3 regions of the Dyadobacter sp. 676 genome follow, and region 3 is predicted to be linked to each of the others. Evidence: riboswitches for the same ligand, from Rfam matches in the RefSeq annotation. Region 3 holds a riboswitch; each other region holds the start of a gene.
What was found. Region 3 has a riboswitch for cobalamin ahead of ABV298_RS05670 (cobyrinate a,c-diamide synthase). Riboswitches for the same ligand answer to the same signal wherever they lie in the genome.
Positions count from the first base shown of each region.

Region 1: linked by a shared signal. The riboswitch ahead of ABV298_RS12405 (TonB-dependent receptor) and the one ahead of ABV298_RS05670 (cobyrinate a,c-diamide synthase) in region 3 are both predicted to bind cobalamin.
Region 2: linked by a shared signal. The riboswitch ahead of metE (5-methyltetrahydropteroyltriglutamate--homocysteine S-methyltransferase) and the one ahead of ABV298_RS05670 (cobyrinate a,c-diamide synthase) in region 3 are both predicted to bind cobalamin.

Region 1 is NZ_CP159289.1:2,775,725-2,779,926, forward strand. It holds gene ABV298_RS12390 (DUF255 domain-containing protein) at 1-461, opposite strand, end outside; gene ABV298_RS12395 (glyoxalase superfamily protein) at 544-906, shown strand; gene ABV298_RS12400 (DMT family transporter) at 903-1,829, opposite strand; cobalamin riboswitch at 1,888-2,089, shown strand; gene ABV298_RS12405 (TonB-dependent receptor) at 2,186-4,060, shown strand; gene ABV298_RS12410 (DUF5074 domain-containing protein) at 4,071-4,202, shown strand, end outside.
Region 2 is NZ_CP159289.1:4,304,050-4,308,251, forward strand. It holds gene fumC (class II fumarate hydratase) at 1-115, opposite strand, end outside; gene ABV298_RS19335 (glucosamine-6-phosphate deaminase) at 266-997, shown strand; cobalamin riboswitch at 1,172-1,399, shown strand; gene metE (5-methyltetrahydropteroyltriglutamate--homocysteine S-methyltransferase) at 1,619-3,940, shown strand; gene ABV298_RS19345 (acyl-CoA thioesterase) at 4,133-4,202, shown strand, end outside.
Region 3 is NZ_CP159289.1:1,231,990-1,236,191, forward strand. It holds gene ABV298_RS05665 (cobaltochelatase subunit CobN) at 1-1,073, opposite strand, end outside; gene ABV298_RS05670 (cobyrinate a,c-diamide synthase) at 1,052-2,422, opposite strand; cobalamin riboswitch at 2,738-2,948, opposite strand; cobalamin riboswitch at 3,023-3,282, shown strand; gene ABV298_RS05675 (hypothetical protein) at 3,386-4,168, shown strand; gene ABV298_RS05680 (TonB-dependent receptor) at 4,059-4,202, shown strand, end outside.

The DNA.
Region 1 (4,202 bases), 1.5 Mb from region 3:
AACTCCTTTGCCTTCAGATAACCCGGAAGCGGCTGGATCATATTGAAATGATCGTCCAGAAAAACGGTCGTGGGGTAGCTCGGCTGGTTATTGGTTAATGCCAATGCGATCTCGTTGATACCGCGGCCACCCTGTGCAAGATATTTGAACTGCTTGTCTCCCAGTTTGATCGTCTCCTTCTGCTCGGCATCGAGCTTCACGGCGTAATACTTTCGGTTGATATAATCGGTTACAGCCTTGTCCCTGAACGTTTCACGATCCATTACCTTGCACCAGCCGCACCAATCCGTATAGACGTCGATGAGCACCTTGCGCGGTTCTTTCTGGATCTTCGCGAACGCCTCCTCGATGGTTAGCCATTGAATGCCTTCGGCCGGCTTTTTACCGGTATCGGCCTTGAAACCGGCCAGAAACACCAGCATTACCGGAAATATTAACAGCGATGACAGGAGTCGTTTCATGGCATTTTTCTAGATTTCATTTTGTAAACAAATCTGATATACAAATTGTTGCCAGCCCCTTTCACCTCCAAACAGCATCCCCATGGAAGCCAGCAAAATCATCCCAATTTTACGCATTTTTGACGAAACCAAAGCACGCGAGTTTTACATCGACTGGCTGGGCTTCCAGATAGACTGGGAGCACCGGTACTCCGACGATGCGCCACTTTACATGCAGGTTTCGCGCGGCGGCCTGACGCTCCATCTCTCGGAGCATCACGGAGACAGCACTCCCGGTGCGAAAATATTTGTCGAATGCACCGGTGTACGGGCTTTTCATAAAGAGCTGAACAACAAGCAATACAAATACAACCGTCCCGGCCTCGAACACGAACCCTGGGGCGCTCTTTCGGTAACGGTAATCGACCCTTTTATGAACCGGCTGGCATTCAACGAACGGCTTTAAGCGCTTTTGGTTTTGGCAAACGATACCAGGATCCCGCCCGCGATGATCAGCAACATGCCCGTCAGCATCGACAGCGACGGGATCGCTTCACCCATCAGAAAGCCTATCAGCACAGAAAAAAGAATATTGGAATAGCCCACAGCGGCCACGCGCCCGGCTTTGTCGTAGGTAAAAGACTGCGTCAGCATTTTCTGGCCCAGCAATGCAGTCAATCCCAAAGCCAGGAAACCCAGCCACTGCCAGGTATTCTCCGGCCATTTGAATGTCCCGATCAGAAAGTCCAGATGTTCCATTGGATAATAGGTCCCGGCTACCATCGACAAAACAGGCATTACAATACCACTAAGCATGAATGACAGAATAATGGCGCGCGTATCGTACACCACGCCCAGTTGCCGGATCGAGAGATAGGAAACCGCCGTCAGCAATGCATTGCCCAAACCGAGTGCGTTGTCCCGCAACGACGAAGAAAGATCCGGCCGGAATACAAACAAAATGCCCGTGAACCCCACAAAGATCGCCATCCATTCCTTGGAATTCAGCGTTTCACCAATGAGCAGCCAGGAAAAAAGCGCGAGAAATATGGGATAGGTGTATTGATAGGTCGATGCGCGTCCGAGACCCAGCGTCTGGATCGCGTAAAAAAGCATATAAAGCGATAAAGTACCAACTATGCCTCTGAAAACGAGCAGCCCGAGCTTGCCTCCCTCCTGCTTCAGCGGCCGTTGCCATATACTGCTGATGATGAAAACCACCCCGACGATGTTCCTGAAAAACACCAGTTCCACAATGTGGAATTCCCTGCCGAGCCATTTTGAGATCGCCGAGGTGAGCGAAAAGAAAAATGCCGCGCCCAGCATGAGGTAAATGCCTTTCAGGGGCGACGGGTTCGGGGAATTTTCAGCAGGAGTGGCCAAAAGCATTCAGAATTTGGCGCAAAGATAGCGGTTATCGCAAAGAACCGAAAGTCGGAGGAAATGTCTAACTTTGCGCCCGCTTGGTGCCATATGCTGCTTCTGTTCAGCAATTAGGCTTAAAAGGGAATTCCGCGCGAACCGGAAGCTGTCCCCGCAACTGTTAGTCTGCCCAAACGTGCCCGCACTCCATGCCACTGTTTCAAAAACGGGAAGGCGCCGGACACGAACGACGAGCCAGGAGACCTGCCAGAGCATTTGATCGGACCGTTTTCGGAGGAAAGACAGAAGATCGCCGCCAATCGCAGTGAAACAGGGTGCTAACCAACCGGAGATTTCTGATTAAACCAGTATTATGGGCAAGCGTGGCTTTCGCATCGCCCGCTCATGCGCAAACCGACTCCATCGCACTCGAAACAGTGACCGTCAGGGGCTTTGTACCGGAACGTTTCATGAGTGGCCTCAAAATCCAGGCGATCGATTCGGCGATGCTCGCGCAGGCGCGTTTCCAGAACATCAGCGACGTACTTTCGACATTTACGCCTATCGCTTTTAAAAATTACGGTCCGGGGCAACTGGGTACTGCTTCATTCAGAGGCACGTCCGCGAATCATACGGCAGTTCTCTGGAATGGGCTGAATATTAATGCTCCCACACTTGGCCAAACCGATTTTTCCACTATCCCTGTGGCGGGTTTCGACAGGCTTTCCGTTCAATTCGGGTCGGCCGCGAGCATTGTAGGGTCCGATGCGGTCGGAGGAAGCATCCTGCTGGGCAGTGATGTACCCAAAAGCCCTTTTCACATATCCATCGGAAGGCAGGAAGAGAGTTTTGACAATCGCCAGACCCGGGCGGATATTCGCTACGTAACGGTTTTAAACAGGCAATGGTCGTTTTCGGGAAAAACGGCGGTTTACGACGGCCGGATGAACAACAATTACCGGAATCCCGTGCGAAAGGGTTACCTGCTTTTGCCTACCGAGACTTTCCAGAAAGGCATTGTACAGGATTTATTCCTGCAAGCTAAAAACGACCGGGAAATTTCTGCGCACGTGTGGCTCACGGATAACAAACTAACCTTAACGCCCGACGACGAACAGGGCCGGGAAATGACGCGCACGACAGCCTATCGCACCATGCTTCGCTATCGGGTGCGCTCGCTCACATTACGAACAGCATGGGTACGCGACATAATCGACTATGCCAAGGGCGACCTTTCACAACCCGATCATTCCGTAACGGATAAAATCGCCACGCGGATCGAGAATGACTTTTCGTTGCGCCCGGGAGCTAAGCCCAATCCGTTGTCCATCAAAACCGGGAGCGAATGGACGCACTATCGCTCGCGCGTGCCCGGCTATGTGTACTCGCCCGTGGCTGAAAACCGGACAGACGTTTTTTTGCTTACCCGCTGGCAGCCTGCCTCCCGAATCACGGTTTCCGTCAATCTCCGGCAAGGATTTGTTACCGGATTTAACCCGCCATTCACGCCGTCCGCCGGTGTGGAGCATCGTTTGATCCGGAAAAAACTTTATAATCTCTCCCTGAAAGGTTCATACGGGCGCAGCTACCGCGTCCCTACTCTGAACGAACGCCACTGGAAAGGCCTCGGTAACCCGGATATCCGCCCGGAAACGGGATGGAATAAAGAAATTGGAATAGAACAAACATTGAAATCCACGTCGGGAAGCACATGGCGGGCTTCGGTGACTCTTTACCATAACCGCGTTAAGGACTGGACCTACTGGAATCCGTCCAGAAGTTACCGTGTCGAAAACCTGCAACAGATCCTGGCCCGCGGGGTCGAACTGCAAACGAATTACCTGCATACAACGGAGCTCCGGCAAGCCGGGGTGGATGCCGGTTATGCATTTAACCGGAGCAGCCAGGAAAAGGCTTACGATAATTACTCCGAAGAAATCGTTGGCAAGCAGCTTGTTTTTGTGCCGGAGCATACGGCCTATGTCAATGCATTTTTTCAGCATAAATCCACCCGCATTACCGGACAGTTCCAGGCAGCCAGCCGACGTTACACAACATTCGATAATTCACAGTTTCTCGATGGCTATGGTTTGGTAAATCTCCTGGCCGAAACAACCATCTCCCTTGGTAAGGTAAGGGGCCGCATACAGGGACAGATCCGCAATCTGACCAACACGTTTTATTTAAATGTCAGAAATAATGCGATGCCGGGAAGAAGTTTTGCATTAAGTTTAACTTTTAGTTACGATTCTCAATAAATCAATGAAAATGAAAAAACAGTTAGCCAGTTCATTAGCAGTAGTTTTTACAGCCCTGGGAGCATGGTCGTGCGACCAGAGTGACCCGGCTCCGAAAGGGGATTTCGTGAGTGGTGTTTTTGTAATGAATGAAGGTAATTTC
Region 2 (4,202 bases), 3.1 Mb from region 3:
TGATATCCTGTGCGATAGGAAAGTTCTGGATCGAGCGTTGTGTCTGGGCGCCCCAGTATACATGGGCAGGGACCTGCACTTCGCCCATCGTGTCTTTTTCTATACGGTATTCCATTATTTGACGTAGAATGATAATGTAAAATGAACAATGCGCGGTAAAGTTAGGATCGGGTTTGCAGTTTCTGGAGTTTTTTATGGATAAATGTTCATGTCTGAAAAAAAGAATGTTTAGATTGACGCACCGAGATCCTAAACTCCGCTTTTCATGATACCTAAAATCAGCATTTACCCCGATTACGCACTGATGAGCTCCGCCGCTGCCGAGCGAGTAATCGATCTGATGAACCACAAGCCCGAATCGGTTATTTGCTTCCCGTCGGGTAGTAGTCCGAAAGGTATGTTCGATGCATTGGTAGCCGCGAATCAGAAGGGGCGTGTCGACTTTTCGAAATGCATTTTCGTCGGCCTCGACGAATGGATTGGCCTCGGCGCCGGCAACGATGGCAGTTGCCGCGACCTCCTCGACCGCGATTTCCTGAAACCTGTCGGTCTGCGCCCGGACCAGATCGTCTTCTTCGACGGCAAAGCCTTCGATCCGCAAGCCGAATGCGACCGTATCAATAAAATCGTCGAGAGCCTCGGAGGCCTCGACCTTATTATATTAGGCGTAGGCATGAACGGCCACCTCGCCCTCAACGAGCCCGGCACACCCTGGGATACTTACGCCCACATTTCGGAGCTCGATCCGGTGACCGTCGAGGTAGGGCAGAAGTATTTCAAACAGCCGACCAGCCTCACACGCGGCATTACCGTCGGTATCCGCCACATTCTGGAAGCGCGTTCGGCCATTCTGTTGGCTTCCGGCGCTGCAAAGGCACCGGTTATCCAGCGGGCATTGGCATTCCCCGTTTCCAAAGATTTTCCAGCAACGGTTTTGCAGAATCATTTGAACGCGGAGTTTATTTTGGATGCGGATGCTGCGGAGTTGATTTCGTAACATATTTCCCTAAATCCGGGTTTGCGAAATCACTTTTCCGGCCAGCATTTCAAGCCTGATTTAGATATTTTATCCTAACGCAACCAGTAATTTTTCTCCACTTCACTTAAATCAAGGTGCGCTTTCCTGCGCAATATGCATTCCGCCTAAATTTGACGCAGTTCTTTGTGAACGCCCGTCAATCGGGGTGGTGGTTTTTGCTTTTGGATCCCTCAGCCAAAATCAAGCAAAACAAAAAGGAACCGTGTGCAATTCACGGGCAGTCGTGCTACTGTAAGTATCCGTCCTGATGTTTTCAGGACCCGTTTTTACCCTCGCGTCCCATTGCAGCGTCCCGGCGCTTCGAGAAGGGCGGTAGAAATGATACGAGCCAGGAGACTTGCCATCACCCTCAATGGCTTCCCTCTCACGGGTGGAGTGTAGTCAAGCATTGATTTACCACATTTTATAGCGTACCACAGGCTCCCGGCCGGTTCGGGGGAACTGTATCTGTTCGTTTCGCAGGGTAGCCGTGTGTTACCGCCATGGAATGAAGTACCGGTCAGCGTTCGCAACAGGCGTTTGCCGGGATGGGAGGGTGTTTTCACAGGGTTTTTATTAACTCTTTAAACACAAAAAGTTATGTTGTCACACAACCTGGGCTACCCGCGCGTGGGAAGCCTTCGCGAACTCAAAAAGGCCAACGAACAGTACTGGGCCGGCGCGATCGACCGCGATGCATTGCAGAAAGTCGCGCGCAAAATCCGCCATCAGAATTGGGAAACGCAGCAGCATGCGGGCATTGGCCTTATTCCTTCCAACGATTTTTCGCTGTACGACCACGTCCTCGATACGTCGCTGATGGTAGGCGCGATTCCCGGGCGGTACCACCAGCTGCTCGACGGGAAATCCAATAAGGAGCTAGACCTTTATTTCGCCATGGCCCGTGGTTACCAGAAAAACGGGCTGGATATCAACGCGATGGAAATGACGAAATGGTTCGACACCAACTACCATTACCTTGTTCCCGAGTTTGTGAAAGACCAGAAGTTCAAGCGGTACTCCGAAAAGGTGCTGCTGGAATTCGAGGATGCATTGCAAAAAGGCATTCTCACCAAACCGGTGCTGCTTGGGCCAGTTACCTATTTGCTTTTAGGCAAAGAAAAGGAGGGCGGTTTTGAGCGGATCGACTTGCTGGACAGTCTTCTACCTGTTTATATATCCATATTAAAAGAACTCGCAGCGAGAGGTGCCGAATGGGTGCAGCTCGACGAGCCAGGGCTCGTGCTGGATTTGAATGAAAAGGAAAAACTCGCATTCCTGAGCGCTTATAACCAGATCCGGGAGACGCTTCCGAAGCTGCGCATTCTGGTAACAACCTATTTCGGGCCGCTGGAAGATAACCTGAGCATCGCTACCGTATTGCCGGTGGACGCATTGCATATCGACCTTACGCGCGGTGCGGAGACCTTGTCGCAAATCCTGGTGGATGAAGTATTCACGGCATCAACCCAAAAACTTTCATTAGGGGTGGTCGACGGCCGGAATATCTGGAAAAACGACTACCGAAAGTCGCTGGAATGGATTCAAACGGCAGCGAATGTACTGGGAGAGGATCGGATCTGGGTCGCACCTTCCTCGTCGCTGCTCCATAGCCCTTATGACCTGGACCTGGAAAGGAACGAAGCGGTGCTCACGCCCGAAATCAAAAACTGGATGGCGTTTGCCAAACAGAAACTGGCAGAGGTAACGACATTGGCGAGGCTCGCCGGGACCGATTATTCGAATGACAGCGCATTTCTGGATAACCAAAAAGCCATCGAAAGCCGTAGAACATCAGCGTTGATCCACAAGCCAGCTGTAAAAGCACGGGTTAGCGAAGTGCGTGAATCGGATTTTAACCGACAGAATACATTCGCCTTCCGGCAGGCCATTCAATTGGAAAAACTCAAACTGCCCTTGTTCCCTTCCACGACGATCGGCTCATTCCCCCAAACCGACGAGGTGAGGCAGCTCCGTGCGCAGTTCAAGAAAGGAGCATTGACTTTGGATGAGTACGAGGCCCGCATTCGGGCGGAAATCGTGGATTCGCTGCGCTGGCAGGAAGAGTTGGGCATCGACGTGCTCGTACATGGCGAGTTCGAGCGGAATGATATGGTGGAATATTTCGGCGAGCAGCTCTCGGGTTTTGTTTTTACCCAAAACGGCTGGGTGCAGAGCTACGGTAGCCGGTGCGTGAAGCCGCCGATCATTTACGGCGACGTCGAGCGCGTGGAGCCTATGACGGTGAAATGGTCGTCGTTCGCGCAGGCCAACTCCACGAAATTGGTGAAAGGCATGCTTACGGGCCCGGTAACGATCCTGCAATGGTCGTTTGTGCGGGATGACCAGCCGAGAAAAGACACCACATTTCAGATCGCGCTCGCGATCCGCGACGAGGTGGTGGATCTCGAAAAGGCGGGAATCAAAGTGATCCAGATCGATGAGCCGGCCATTCGCGAAGGGTTACCATTGCGGAAACATGCATGGAAGAGCTACCTGAAATGGGCGGTGGACGCGTTCCGCCTGAGCGCCGCGGGCGTGGCCGACCAGACGCAGATCCACACGCACATGTGCTATTCCGAATTCAACGACATTATCGACTCCATCGCGGCCATGGACGCCGACGTAATTACCATCGAAACGTCGCGTTCGCAAATGGAACTGCTCGACGCTTTTGCGCAATTCAATTATCCGAACGAAATCGGGCCGGGTGTGTACGACATTCATTCGCCCCGCGTGCCGACAGTCGACGAGATGGTTTTCCTGCTGGAAAAAGCGTTGAAGGTAATCCCTGCCCGCAATTTGTGGGTGAATCCGGATTGTGGTCTGAAGACCCGCAAATGGCCGGAAACCGAAGCGGCTTTGCGTAACATGATTTCCGCGGCTAACTTGCTGCGCGAATCGGTCGAAGTCGCGGGATAGCGACGGTCGTTTGTGGGCTGGTGTGGTCATTTATTGTCAGGTGTTGTCAAGTGTCGTCAGAGGTGAAAATACCTGACTATTATCTGACCATACCTGACAATAAATGACTACCCCTGACCACTCCCGACTATCCTTGACACCCCTGACCACATCGAACCGCACTCCTGTTATCAATACATTAAAGCATTTATTTTGACACTCGAAGAAAAAATCACCGCCTCGGAAACACGCGTTTTTAAAACTGTTTTCCCTAATAACACCA
Region 3 (4,202 bases):
CTGTCTTCCAGCGAACGGATCATCGCATCCACAAAGGCGGTATTACCGCTGAGCCAATGTGCCCGGTAGAAAGTAATGCCAATCGTTGGCAATGAAGGGTCGCGGTATTTCAGCCAATCGGTCGGGTCGGCATATTCGGGCAAATCGGGATGGTAAATGCCGTGCTCGGGCAAATGTACCGGTGCGTCGGCACCGAAGCCGGTCATGAGCAAATGATCCGACAGATAGCTGAGAAGCGCGATCAGGTTATTGTACCCTCCCGCCTGCAAATAGGCCAGTGTTTCGTGCAAAACCGCCGGAGAAACCGTTGACACCGCCGCGAATTCAGGATTAAACTCGCCTGTGCCGCTCACGACGATGAAATGTTGCCCCCGCTCGCCAGCCCTTTTCACCAGTTCATTGAAACCCGGAATGCTGCTCAGTCGCCCGTGAATACGGACTATTATGATTTTAGCCTCCCCGATTTCCCGTTGTAAAAGCTGCTGCATTTGCTCCTCGCTCCTGAGCGCCGTCAGGCCAATGCCGGTTGTTTTGGGAAAATCGTCCGGCAGAAGTTGCAATGCGCGGTCGAGCGTAAGCAAGTCGGTATCCGCGTGCGTGAGGAAGACGATCCCGTCCGCCGGAAGGGCGGTTTGCCCGAGTTCGGTGAAGGCTCCGGACCCCTTCCAGGTATAAAATTGAAATACATATTCGGCCAGGTCCGCCGGCGGCACCAGGTACCGGTCGGCTTTGACCATACTTTCGATATAATCAAAAATCGCGATGATCTGCCACTCGTAGTTAATGGAATGAAACCACACCGAATGCCCGTCGAACAGCAGCGTAGCCACATTTGCCAGCGTACACGGCCCCAGGCAGCCACCTTTGGTCATATGCACCACATTCCGCAGTTTCCGCCGCAGCCACTCGCTCTTGTACAATCCAACCGGAACCGGCGCATAGCCGCGATCGGTCCGTCCGCAGCAGCACGCATTATAGCAATACGAAAGGTGGCCCCGCCGCTGCACCAGGTTAATGGATTTCCCGTCCGAACGGGTTACGCGTTGACGTTTCATCGCAGACTGTCCGTCCATTGGCTTCGGGATTTGTTGATAAGGTATTGAATAAATTGGGGCTTATCGGCCCAGTAAAGGTGTACGTAGGAAGCGAATGTGTTGCGGCACCTGAAAAAACCGGTTTCAACCGGCACTCCCCGCGCATTAGCGATCTGCGCGGGTTCGACGTGTATATTCCGGCTTTTGAAACTGGAATAATGAAACTCGTGACCGCCGATTTCCAGTCCGCTCCAATACATTGTCCGATAGCCCAGCGTCATTTTCGCTCCCTGTAAAGTAGTTTCACAATCGAGCACGCCCGCCATCTCCAAAATGCTTCCGGAATCCGTCTCTATCGATTTTCCCAGATACATCATTCCGCCGCATTCGGCATAGGTCAGCCCCCCGTTTTCGCAATAATCACGAATGCTTGCGCGCATCGACCGGTTTTCCGACAGCCGTTCCGCGAACAGCTCGGGATAACCGCCGGGCAAATACAGCAGGTCGGTCGGGGGCAATGCGACGTCTTTCAGCGGACTGACCCAGCTTATTTTCCCGAATGCCTTCAAAACCTCCACATTCTGATGATACAAAAAGGTAAAAGCGTCGTCGCGCGCAACCGTTATGCGCAGGTTCGGAGATTTGCCATAAGACAGCCCCGAGTGCGCCGGAGGCCATACAACGTCCTGGCTTTCAAAACAATGACCAAAACACGCAATTTGCAGCAAGCGATCGATATCGATCGTTCGGGGGATCATTTCCGCCAGCCCTTCGATAATCTGTTCATAGTCCGTTCCGGCAGAGATATGCAGGCCCAAATGCCTTGATGGAATGTATAACGCCTCATTTTTGGGCAAATACCCCAAAGCTTCCACGCCTGCATCCGCGCATGCGTCCTGCAAAAACCGATAATGCGATCCGGTATTTACAAAATTGAAAATCACTCCAACGACCCGTATCCTGGCGTCGAAATTCTTCAAACCGTAAATCAGCGGTGCCGCCGAATAAGCCATCGACTGCGCATTGATTACCAGCACCACCGGGATATCGAGCAAAGCCGCTATTTCGGCACTGCTTCCGCGCATTTTATCGGCTCCGTCGAAAAGCCCCATCACGCCCTCGGCCACACTCACGTCCGTTCGCGACGCGTAATGCCGATACACCTCACGCACGTGGGCGTCCGAGGCCATGAACGTATCCAGGTTCAGGGAGGGCCGCCCCGCCGCTGCCGAATGGTGAATGGTATCGATATAATCCGGCCCGCATTTGAACGGCTGTACCGCCAGCCCGCGATTCCGTAATGCACGCAAAAGGCCCAAAGTCAGGGTTGTCTTGCCCGAACTGCTCGAAGGCGCTGAAATGAGAAAGCTGGATTTCGGGTTGTTCACAATGTGGTTGTATTTCAGATACTTACTCTTTTCAGGCTAAACCCTTACTATTTCCGATTATGGCAAAAACAAACGCTCAAAACCAGCCAAACGCTTCCCGGCCGGCCAATAACCGGGGCTCCGAAACATCATCCACAGCAGTCACGGCCCTCCCGGCAGCAGGGCATTCGGAATATCAGAATTTGAGATGCGCCGACCGGTCGAACGAAATAATCGGCAGAAAAACAGAAAGGCATTCCCGGGCATTAATACACCCGGTAATCGGGCGAAAACCCGACGAATATCCAAATCAGACCCTGCTTCATACCGCGAAAGCATTGTCAACAAGGAAGGGACAGGTGTTCTGGCTTGGGATAATTTTGAATGACTGAATGATTGAATGACCGAATATTTTATTCAGTCATTCAATCATTCAAAATTATCACCCTCACAGTTGCGCGACAGCTCGTGATTTTCACCAAATGGGTGATTCCGACGATTCCCCTGGACTGCATCGATATGCAATACCCTTTCCTGTTGGAGAAGTATGTTAAAGAACTTTTTCTGGCGTAAAGTTAGGTAATTCGCCTGTTTTTTGTGTTTATCTCCATCAAAAAACCATAGCTTTGCGCATTCATCGGTTCGCGCCGCCGGCGCGATTAAAAGGGAATCCGGTGCAAATCCGGAGCAGTACCCGCTGCTGTAAGTTCACCATATCAAGATCCTGGCTGATGCCACTGGAACACGAATGAGCGAATGTGTGAATGAGTGAATATTTTCAATAGCGAAACATTCACTCATTGTCTCATTCACTCATTACTTCCGGGAAGGCCCAGCGATCTGAACAAGCCAGAAGACCTGCCGTTGAATGATCCGGTTTTGCTTTCGGGAAGAAAGGCAAGAGGAAACGGCAGGCTGCATGGCGGCCACGCTACTCCCTGCATTCTCCCCATAAGTTATTTTTTAATTTATGTGGAAATCTAAATGATTCATTATCTGCTCCTTGATTCGCTGCTCCTGGGTGTGCAGCATTCCTTCGAACCCGACCATATGGCTGCGGTTTCCGTCCTGGCGACGGAAGAGAACAAAAGCCCCGCGCAACGCTGGAAGCTCATCTGGCGATCGTCGCACTGGGCGTTAGGACATTCATTTACGCTGATTTTATTTGCCGTTCTCGTCCTGTTGCTTAAATCCACTTTATCGCTGCGGGTCGCCGATCAGGTCGAGTTGGTGGTAGGGCCGCTCATGATATGGCTGGGCTTGCTGGCCATCCGCAGGAACTTCAGGAAGGACGCCGCCGCCGGTCAGGAAGGCCGACGGGTAAGCCGTTCATTCTGGGTCGGGATGGTGCATGGCCTCGCTGGTACGGGCGGGGCATGTGCGGTGGCGCTTACCCTCGCCGCGCGCGACGCCGTGACGGCCATATGGATTATTGTCCTGCAAAGCGTAGGTATTATCCTGTCCATGTCGGCTTACGGCTACTTTTTCGCATTTTCCATCGGCCGTTTTGCCGGCAAACGCGAACGTTTCCCGACGATCGTCAACTACCTCGTGGGCATATTTTCGATCCTGATCGGGGCAATAACTCTTTATGAATCTTCCGATTTTAGTAATGCAGACCCAATTTTATCAGATTCCCCGCATTCCGCTCGCCGGAATGCTGCTTTCCCTCACGGCATTTTCTACGGCATTGGCCCAGGAAAACAACGCCGATTCGTCGGGCCGCAAATTGCTCGACCCGGTCGTGGTTACCGCGACACGTTTTGAAACCAGAAAAGAAAAGATAGCGCAGAAGCTCGAC